2 regions of the Bowmanella denitrificans genome follow, and region 1 is predicted to be linked to the other one. Evidence: predicted binding sites of a transcription regulator. Region 1 holds the regulator's gene; the other holds the start of a gene.
The links. The regulator FNR, encoded in region 1, switches genes on or off when oxygen is low (the NO sensors DNR and NnrR bind a similar motif). The targets are predictions, from matches to a motif close to TTGATCTAGATCAA.
Positions count from the first base shown of each region.

Region 2: ABD028_RS16560 (cytochrome ubiquinol oxidase subunit I) is a predicted target of FNR. The motif match lies at 2,674-2,687, and genes of this name have one in related genera.

Region 1 is NZ_BAAAEI010000006.1:214,837-219,241, reverse strand. It holds gene ttcA (tRNA 2-thiocytidine(32) synthetase TtcA) at 1-618, opposite strand, end outside; gene ABD028_RS03960 (DUF4112 domain-containing protein) at 690-1,052, opposite strand; gene uspE (universal stress protein UspE) at 1,164-2,099, opposite strand; gene fnr (fumarate/nitrate reduction transcriptional regulator Fnr) at 2,200-2,925, opposite strand; gene ABD028_RS03945 (sulfite exporter TauE/SafE family protein) at 3,009-3,683, opposite strand; gene ccoS (cbb3-type cytochrome oxidase assembly protein CcoS) at 3,676-3,849, opposite strand; gene ABD028_RS03935 (heavy metal translocating P-type ATPase) at 3,849-4,405, opposite strand, start outside.
Region 2 is NZ_BAAAEI010000020.1:237,842-242,246, forward strand. It holds gene ABD028_RS16550 (sigma-54 interaction domain-containing protein) at 1-1,094, opposite strand, end outside; gene ABD028_RS16555 (NAD(P)/FAD-dependent oxidoreductase) at 1,291-2,568, shown strand; gene ABD028_RS16560 (cytochrome ubiquinol oxidase subunit I) at 2,774-4,345, shown strand; gene cydB (cytochrome d ubiquinol oxidase subunit II) at 4,342-4,405, shown strand, end outside.

The DNA of each region.
Region 1 (4,405 bases):
TGGAAATTCCATTAACTCTGCATATCGCTCCAGGTCTTTTTCAGCGCAGTACGCCAGAGGGCGAATGACCATTTGCTTACCATCATCGCTAACCAGCTTAGGTGGCATAGACTTTAATTTTCCGCCATAAAACATGTTGAGAAACAGTGTTTCCAGCATGTCATCACGGTGGTGTCCCAAGGCAATCTTGGTGGCGCCCAACTCTGTGGCGGTACGATAAAGAATGCCACGTCTTAATCTGGAACATAGCGAACAGGTTGTTTTGCCCTCGGGGATCTTTTCCTTAACGATACTGTAGGTGTCTTCGGTGACGATTTTATAGTCAACGCCCTGGCTGTCCAGGTAGGCCGGCAATACATGAGCAGGGAATCCAGGTTGCTTCTGATCAAGATTGACGGCCACCAGTTCGAACTGAATAGGTGCCACTTTTTGCAGATAACGCAGAATATCCAGCATCGCATAACTGTCTTTGCCGCCAGACAAACACACCATAACTTTATCGCCATGCTCAATCATATTGAAATCGTCAATGGCTTTCCCCGCGCAGCGGCGCAGTCGTTTCTGGAGTTTATTGAAAGCGTATTTCTGTTTAGCGGTTAAATCTTCTAATCGCGTCATGGGGTACCTCTGCAATGAGGCCGGGATTATACCTGCATAACGCACAAGTTACAGCTCTGCTGATGCTTGGCTTACATCTTGGATTGGGCAATCCTGTTGGTGTTATACCATTTCTCCAGTAGCCGCAGATTCATCTGATTGGCTCGGAAAAACACATCCAGCACGTCCCCAATGATAGGTACCAGACCGACAAAAAAGTCTAACAATAAGTTCACCAGTATGCGCAGCTGCAAACGCAGCGGGGCACCCAGTGCGCGTGCAACGATTAACAGTCTCATTGAAATCAGCACGCTGATAACGTCACCCAGACCTGGGATCAGTCCTATAATAAAGTCCCAGCCGAATCTGATACCAAATAAGCTGAATGCACTGTCACTCCAATTGGCCCAGGATCTGGCACTTTTAAGTAAACGCTGGTGATTTTGCGACGCCATTCTAATTTCAACCTATCTTGAGTAGCGGGCTGTAAATTGACGCTGCCAAGCAGCAGGAATCGGATACCCCATTGCTGTGCATACAACAATGGGGCCGTAGGGAAGATTAACTTACTTTTGTTGCAATGGGCTGACAAAGCCGTCAGGTTTAACCGTCAGAACATCGCAATCGAGCATATCGATAACATGTTCAGCGGTATTGCCAATCAATGCTGCAGAAATACCATGTCGTCCTACGGTACCAATAACCACCAGTTCAGCATCCAGTTTTTCTGCCACAGTGGGGATCACATCTTCAGGTAAGCCCTCGCGCACATAACAATGGGTCATATCAATACCATGCGTACTGGCAAAGGTTTTCATCGCATCGATATGGTGGTTTTTCACCGATTGATTAAAACTGGCAGGGTCAAATTCAGGAATTTCGATGGCAATATTTACCGGCGTGCCAGGATAAGAATTCACCAGGTTAACCTGACCGTTGAGGGTGCGGGCAAAATCTAACGCCGTGTGAGTAACCTTCTGATTCAACGAAGCATGTTCTGTGTCTACTGAACCAACATTGACCGCAGCCAGTATCTGTCCCTGTTCAGGCCAGTCATGTTCTTTCACCAGCAATACAGGAACGGGGGCTTTACGCATTAAATGCCAGTCGGTAGGGGTAAAGATCACTGACTTTAACCCGCTGTGTTCATGGGTACCTTTAATGATCAGATCATACTGCTGTTCAATGGTTTCATAAATAATGCTTTCAAATGGCCGATTGTGCCATACCACTTTTGCATCAACAGCCAATGATGGGTCGTCTATCTGCTCCGACAGCAATTCGGTCAACCATTCCGTTCTGTCGTCCACCACGGCCTGACGCATAGTTTCGCGTTCGTCCACCGACAGCATAGTGGTCATTTCGTAGGAGAAATCATAAATGGACAGAAAAGCAGTAATGCTTGCGCCGGTTTTACCCGCTATCAGTACCGCTCTTTTTAAAGCTTTCTGTTGTTCAGTGGTAGGGTCAATGACGACCAGCAATTTTTTATAATTAATCATCCATCTCCTCCGGCAGATCCAATGTGTTTAGTCTATGTACAAACTACATTTCTATCCAATCAGTATGATTGCGTTAGATCAAGTCCGAAGGGGAAAGTTTTTAACTAGTCGTCGCGGAACTGTCCTGCACTTCCTTAAGCTGAGCAGGTTGTACCAGGGTAATAAATTTGCCATCTACTTTTATCAGGCCCTGCTTTTGAAACTTGGTTAGCAGGCGGCTGATGGTTTCTACGGTTAAACCCAGGTAATTTCCAATTTCCGCACGGGTCATACTGAGACGGAACTGGCTGCCGGAAAAGCCGCGTTGATGGTAACGGTCACCCAGATGCGCCAAAAAATGCGCCAGTCGTTGGTTAGCGGTGCGTTTGTTAAGCAACATAAACATATCTTGATCTGCAAGGATTTCATTGCTCATCAAGCGCATTATCTGTTGTCTCAGCCTCGGTAAATCGCCAGACAAGGCTTCCATGGTTTGGAAGGGGATTTCACATACCATCGAGGTTTCCAGCGCCTGCGCGAAGCTTTTATGTTGTTGGTTGTGAATAGCATCAAACCCAATGATATCCCCTGGTAAATGGAAAGCGGTAATTTGCTCTTCTCCGTCAGAGGCCAATACGAAACTCTTAAAAGAGCCGGAGCGCACCGCGAACAAGCTGTTTAACTTATCCCCGGACTGGAACAATCGTTCATTTTTCTGAAATGGCCGCTTACGCTGAATAATATTGTCGAGTTTATCCAGTTCCTTCTCATTCAGAGTAAAAGGCAAACACAACTGACTGATGCTGCAATTCTGACAACTGATGGTACATTCGCGGTGTTGATTCATTGTGGCTATAGATAAATGGCCAGACAGATGGCTAGCTTAGCATTTTTTGGCATAGGTGTAAGCGAAATCAACTAACTTCAGGGTCAGGCTTCAACTGCCATCACATAGGGCGATAAAAGCAGCCACAGGGCACTGATCGCTAACAACACCGCAATAATCTGTTTGCTACGCGGATGTGCCAGTAAAGGCCGTAATTGTTGACTAAAACGCCCCAGGGTCAACAGGGCTGGCAGAGTTCCAAGCCCGAACATCAGCATCAACAGTGCGCCCTGATGGACGCTGCCGGCTGCCAGGCTCCAGGTTAAACTGGAATACACTAAACCACAGGGCAACCACCCCCAGATCAATCCATAAGGCAGCGCCCATGCCGGACTTTTAAACGGAATAAAGCGTTTAGACAGCGGTGCAACCGGTCGCCACAACTTAGCTCCCTGTTTTTCTAACCAAGACAAGCCGCGCCACCAATTGCCGATATACAGCGCCAGGGCCAGCAGAAACAAGCCACTGAGCAAATTCAAAATAGCCATGCCGCCCGCAATCTGATGGCTGAAAAGCTGACCAAGCCCCCCGGTTATCGCCCCAGCCAGGCTGTAACTGGCAAGTCTACCGCTATGGTAGGCCAGCTCAAAAGGCAAAGGGGAACGATCTTTGGGAATAGAAAAACTCAGTGCACCGACAATGCCACCACACATCGCAACGCAATGCACACTGCCTGCCAGACCAATAAGAAGTGCAGAAAGCAGCGTCAGATCAGTCACGCTGGTTTTTATCCCCGCCCGAGGGTTTGTCATCATCGAACAGAATGTTGTGGCCCTGACGTTCCAGGTCGTCAAACTGTCCGGACTTTACTGCCCAGAAAAAAATCACGATGGCGATAGTGACAATCACAATCGCAAGGGGAATAAGGATATATAAAATGCCCATTAGGAATCGGCCTTAAGTAGTCGAACAGAATTGGCTACCACAATAATAGAGCTTAGCGACATACCAACTACCCCCAACCAAGGGGTTAAATAACCGCAAACGGCCAGTGGCAGCACCAACAGGTTATAACCCAATGCCCAGGCCATGTTCTGCTTTATCTTGGCCCTGCTGCGTTTAGCCATATTGAATAACACCGGTAACAGGGTCAAAGAAGGCTTAATTAAAATAACATCAGCGGCATTTTTAGCTAACTCGGTCGCACCACCAACGGCTACTGAAACCTGTGCAGCGGCCAGCACTGGGGCGTCATTAATGCCATCCCCCATCATCAGTACATGCTGTCCCTGATGCTGTAATTCCTGCATCTTTTTGAGTTTCTGCTCTGGTTTGCACTGACTATATAACCTATCAATCTGCAATGCCTGGCCAATTTTGCTAACATTTTGCTGATTGTCGCCACTGATAATGCAATGTTGATAGTGGTTGAGTTGCTTTAGCATCGCAGCAGCATCGGGGCGAATCTGGTCGGTCAAGACAAAGCCCGCCAAAATGCCAT
Region 2 (4,405 bases), on a different contig from region 1:
AAATCTTCCACTTGGATCAGATTGTCATTGGCTATCAAACTTGCCTGCTCAACAATACTTTTCAGTTCTCGAATATTACCTGGATAGTCATAAAGACAAAGCTGTTGCATAGCCGCATCAGAAAATTGCTTATGTTCAGCCGCCCCAAGCAAAAATTGCTCAACCAGCAGAGGAATATCACGCTGACGTTCACGTAACGCCGGTAACTGAACAGGGAACCCGGCAATGCGGTAGTATAAATCCTGTCGAAACTCCCCCGCATCCACCATGGACAGCAGGTTTTTATGTGACGCACAGACCAGGCGAAAGTCGCTGCGCTTTGGCTGCAGCCCGCCAACAGAGCGGAAACTGCGGGTTTCCAACAGACGTAATAGCTTAACCTGCATGTTTAAAGGCACATCACCAATTTCATCAAAAAACAGCGTGCCGCCATTGGCCAGCTCCACCAGCCCCTTCTTGGCGTGACTGGCACCGGTGAAGGCACCTTTTTCATGACCAAACAACTCACTTTCAAACAATGCTTCGCTGAGCCCGGTACATTCAATAATTACAAAGGGTTTGTCATGGCGTTGACTGGCATCATGCACTGCCCGCGCAGCCAACTCCTTACCCGTGCCGGTTTCTCCCTGCAATAAAACACTAATATCAGCCGACGCGGCTCGGTTAAGCAGATTCAGCATTCTGTTAAATGGCGCAGATACGCCAACCATCTTATTCACACCGGCCCCTGCCGCAGCAAATTCCACCTTATTTAAAATTTCCAGGTATCCAAGGGTTATGCCATCGTCATCTCGAACTGGTCGCATCAGGATATCGCAGTGTTGCAACCCAGCCTGGGTGTGATGCACATGCACAACACTGCTACTACGCCCATGCTGCTGGCAATATAACAACGGGCACTGCTCGCCGTGCCGGTCACAAGGCTCCGTTGCATGGTGAGAAATCTCGTGACAACGACTCAAACCCAGCTTGACGGGTTGCTGGTAGGTATCCAGATAGGCCTGGTTGACCGCTTGGATAGAATAATCGGGCCGGATAAAGATGGCGGGCTTGTCCAGCGCATCGATCATGGATTGGATAATAGACAGATTCATATTTGCCATATTTGTCAGTCACCACAGAAAAATACTGACATAAATGACAATTTCAGCATAGTGAAATTTTCACTTTCACAGAGTACAAGGCCGGTTTCGCGGCATCTCAGCCCTGAAACGAAGTTTCACCACTTTTGGCACCTTTCTCGCCAACATTTTTTTTACATCAAGCAATGCAAACGCAATGAGGCTGAATATGGCAAGAATAGTCGTGTTAGGGGCTGGCACCGGTGGTATGCCTGCCGCTTATGAAATCAAACAGATGCTGGGCGCTGATCATAAGGTAGTGATGGTTAACGAGCACCCTGACTTTCGTTTTGTTCCTTCTAATCCCTGGGTGGCGGTAGGTTGGCGAGAGCCCAAAGCGATTACGTTTCCTATCGCGCCATATCTGGCTAAAAAACATATCGATTTTGTCTGTGCCAAGATTGAAAAAATAGACGTACAGCGTCAGTGCCTATTGGGTAAAGGGGGTGAACAGATTGACTACGATTATCTGGTCATTGCCACCGGCCCAAAACTGGCGTTTGAGAACATTCCGGGGGCGGGACCGGCGCATTTCACCCAATCCATTTGTACACTGGACCATGCGATTCGCTGCCATCAGGATGTTGAGACACTGATCGCCAACCCCGGCCCGGTAGTGGTGGGGGCATTTCAGGGCGCCAGTTGTTTCGGCCCCGCCTATGAGTATGCATTTATTCTGGATAAAGCTTTACGCGATGCGAAAGTCAGGCATAAGGTCCCCATGGTGTTTGTTACCTGCGAGCCTTATATCGGCCACCTGGGTTTAGGCGGCGTTGGCGATTCGAAATCCTTGCTGGAGTCTGAGCTACGTCAGCGCGACATTAAGTGGATATGTAATGCCAGGGTCGACCTGATTGACGAAAGCAATATGCATAACAGCGAGCTTGATCGTAAAGGACAGTTGGAATTGTCTCACAACCTGGCCTTCAAGCATGCCATGCTGATCCCGCTGTTTGCCGGGGTTCAAGCCGTGGCTGATGTGGAAGGTTTGTGTAACCCTAAAGGTTTTGTCATAACAGACGAGTATCAACGCAGTCCGACATACCCAAACATATTTTCAGGCGGTGTTTGTGTTGCCATTCCACCAGTAGACACGACGCCAGTCCCCACCGGCACCCCCAAAACCGGCTACATGATAGAAACCATGATGACAGCCATCGCCCACAACCTGAAAGCCATCATTGTGGACAATCAGCCTCCACACAGTAAAGGCACCTGGCATGCTATCTGTCTCGCTGATATGGGAGATACCGGCGCCGCCTTCGTGGCAATGCCACAGATCCCACCTCGCAATGTCACCTGGTTTAAAAAGGGCAAATGGGTGCATCTGGCTAAGATCGCTTTTGAAAAATACTTTATGCGTAAGATGAAAACCGGCAACAGCGAACCGGTATACGAAAAATATGTGCTCAAAGCTCTTGGCATAGCACGTTTAGACGAGGACTGACAAAATTGTCAGTCTTTCACGCCCCCAACTCAGCAGGCCTGCCATGCGGGTGACCTGTCGGCCCTTCCCAGTAGCGGCCTCTCCCCCCAAAGGAATACCACCTTGGTGATATGGATCAAAACTTGCTGAGCAGTTCAGTGACAGAGTAATCCACGAACCTGTTATTCAACACCTTCACAAGGAGTCCTGCTATGAGGGCCTGGTTATGAACGAGACACTGATAGAGCTGTCACGCTGGCAGTTCGCCCTGACCGCTATGTTCCACTTTATTTTCGTACCACTGACGCTGGGCCTGAGCTTCCTGCTGGCCATTATGGAGTCGGTATACGTGATGACGGGCAAGGAGATATACAAACAGATGACCAAATTCTGGGGCAAGCTGTTTGGCATTAACTTTGCCCTTGGCGTGGCCACCGGACTCACTATGGAGTTTCAGTTCGGCATGAACTGGGCATATTACTCCCATTATGTGGGCGACATTTTTGGTGCCCCCCTGGCTATAGAAGGCCTGATGGCGTTCTTTCTGGAGTCTACCTTTGTCGGCTTATTTTTCTTTGGCTGGGACAAAATGTCGAAGGTTAAGCACCTTACCACCACATGGCTGGTGGCATTAGGTTCTAACTTCTCGGCTTTGTGGATTTTGATAGCCAACGGCTGGATGCAGTATCCGGTTGGCGCTGAATTCAATTTTGAATCAATGCGCATGGAAATGACCAGCTTTGCCGAGGTGATGTTCAATCCGGTAGCACAGGTAAAATTCGTGCATACCGTGTCAGCCGGCTATGTGACAGGTGCCATGTTCATCCTGGCGATTTCCAGCTACTACCTGTTAAAAGGCCGGGAGATTGCTTTCGCCCGTCGCTCCTTTGCCATCGCTGCCAGCTTCGGTCTGGCTTCGGTGTTGTCGGTCATTGTGCTGGGTGATGAAAGTGGTTATGAACTGGGAGATGTCCAGAAAGTCAAACTGGCGGCTGTGGAAGCCGAATATGAAACCCAGCCCGCTCCTGCCGCATTTACCCTGTTTGGTATCCCCAATGATGAGCTGGAAAAAACCGAGTATGCAGTAAAAATTCCTTGGGTAATGGGACTGATTGCCACCCGTTCGCTGGACGAGGAAGTGATGGGTATCCGCGAGCTTAAGGAAGATCACAGACAAAAAATCATCGCTGGCAGTAAAGCCTACGGCGTGCTGGACAGTGTCAGAACTGGACAAGCCAGCGAGGCAGAACTGGCGTTATTTGAACAAAACAAGGCCAATCTGGGTTATGCCATGTTGCTTGAACCTTTTACCCCTGATGTAGCCAATCCCAGTGAAGACGCCATTCAGCGGGCGGTAGACTACAGTATTCCGCCGGTAGCCCCGTTATTCTGGAGTTTTCGTTTAATGGTGGTGTGCGGATTCTTAATGCTGGCCTTATTTGCGGCAGCGTTCTGGTACAGCACCAAGCATCAGATCACCAAGCCCCGCTGGTTACTTAAGGCCTCGCTGTTTAGCTTGCCTTTACCCTGGATCGCCTGTGAAGCAGGATGGTTTGTTGCCGAGTTTGGGCGCCAGCCCTGGTCTATTGCTGAGGTTTTGCCGGTCCATGCATCGGTGTCCAACTTATCCGTCAGTGATGTGATCATCACCCTGGTGGCCTACACCAGCTTTTATCTGGTGATGTTTATTATCGGCTTTTATCTGATGCAGAAATTCGCCAAAAAAGGTCCTTCTGCCCTGGCTGAGCAAGCCGAGCGGGACAATCTGCACCTGGGTATAAAAGGAGCACAAGTATGATCGACTATGAAGTATTGCGCGTTATCTGGTGGGGATTGGTCGGCGTACTGCTGATTGGTT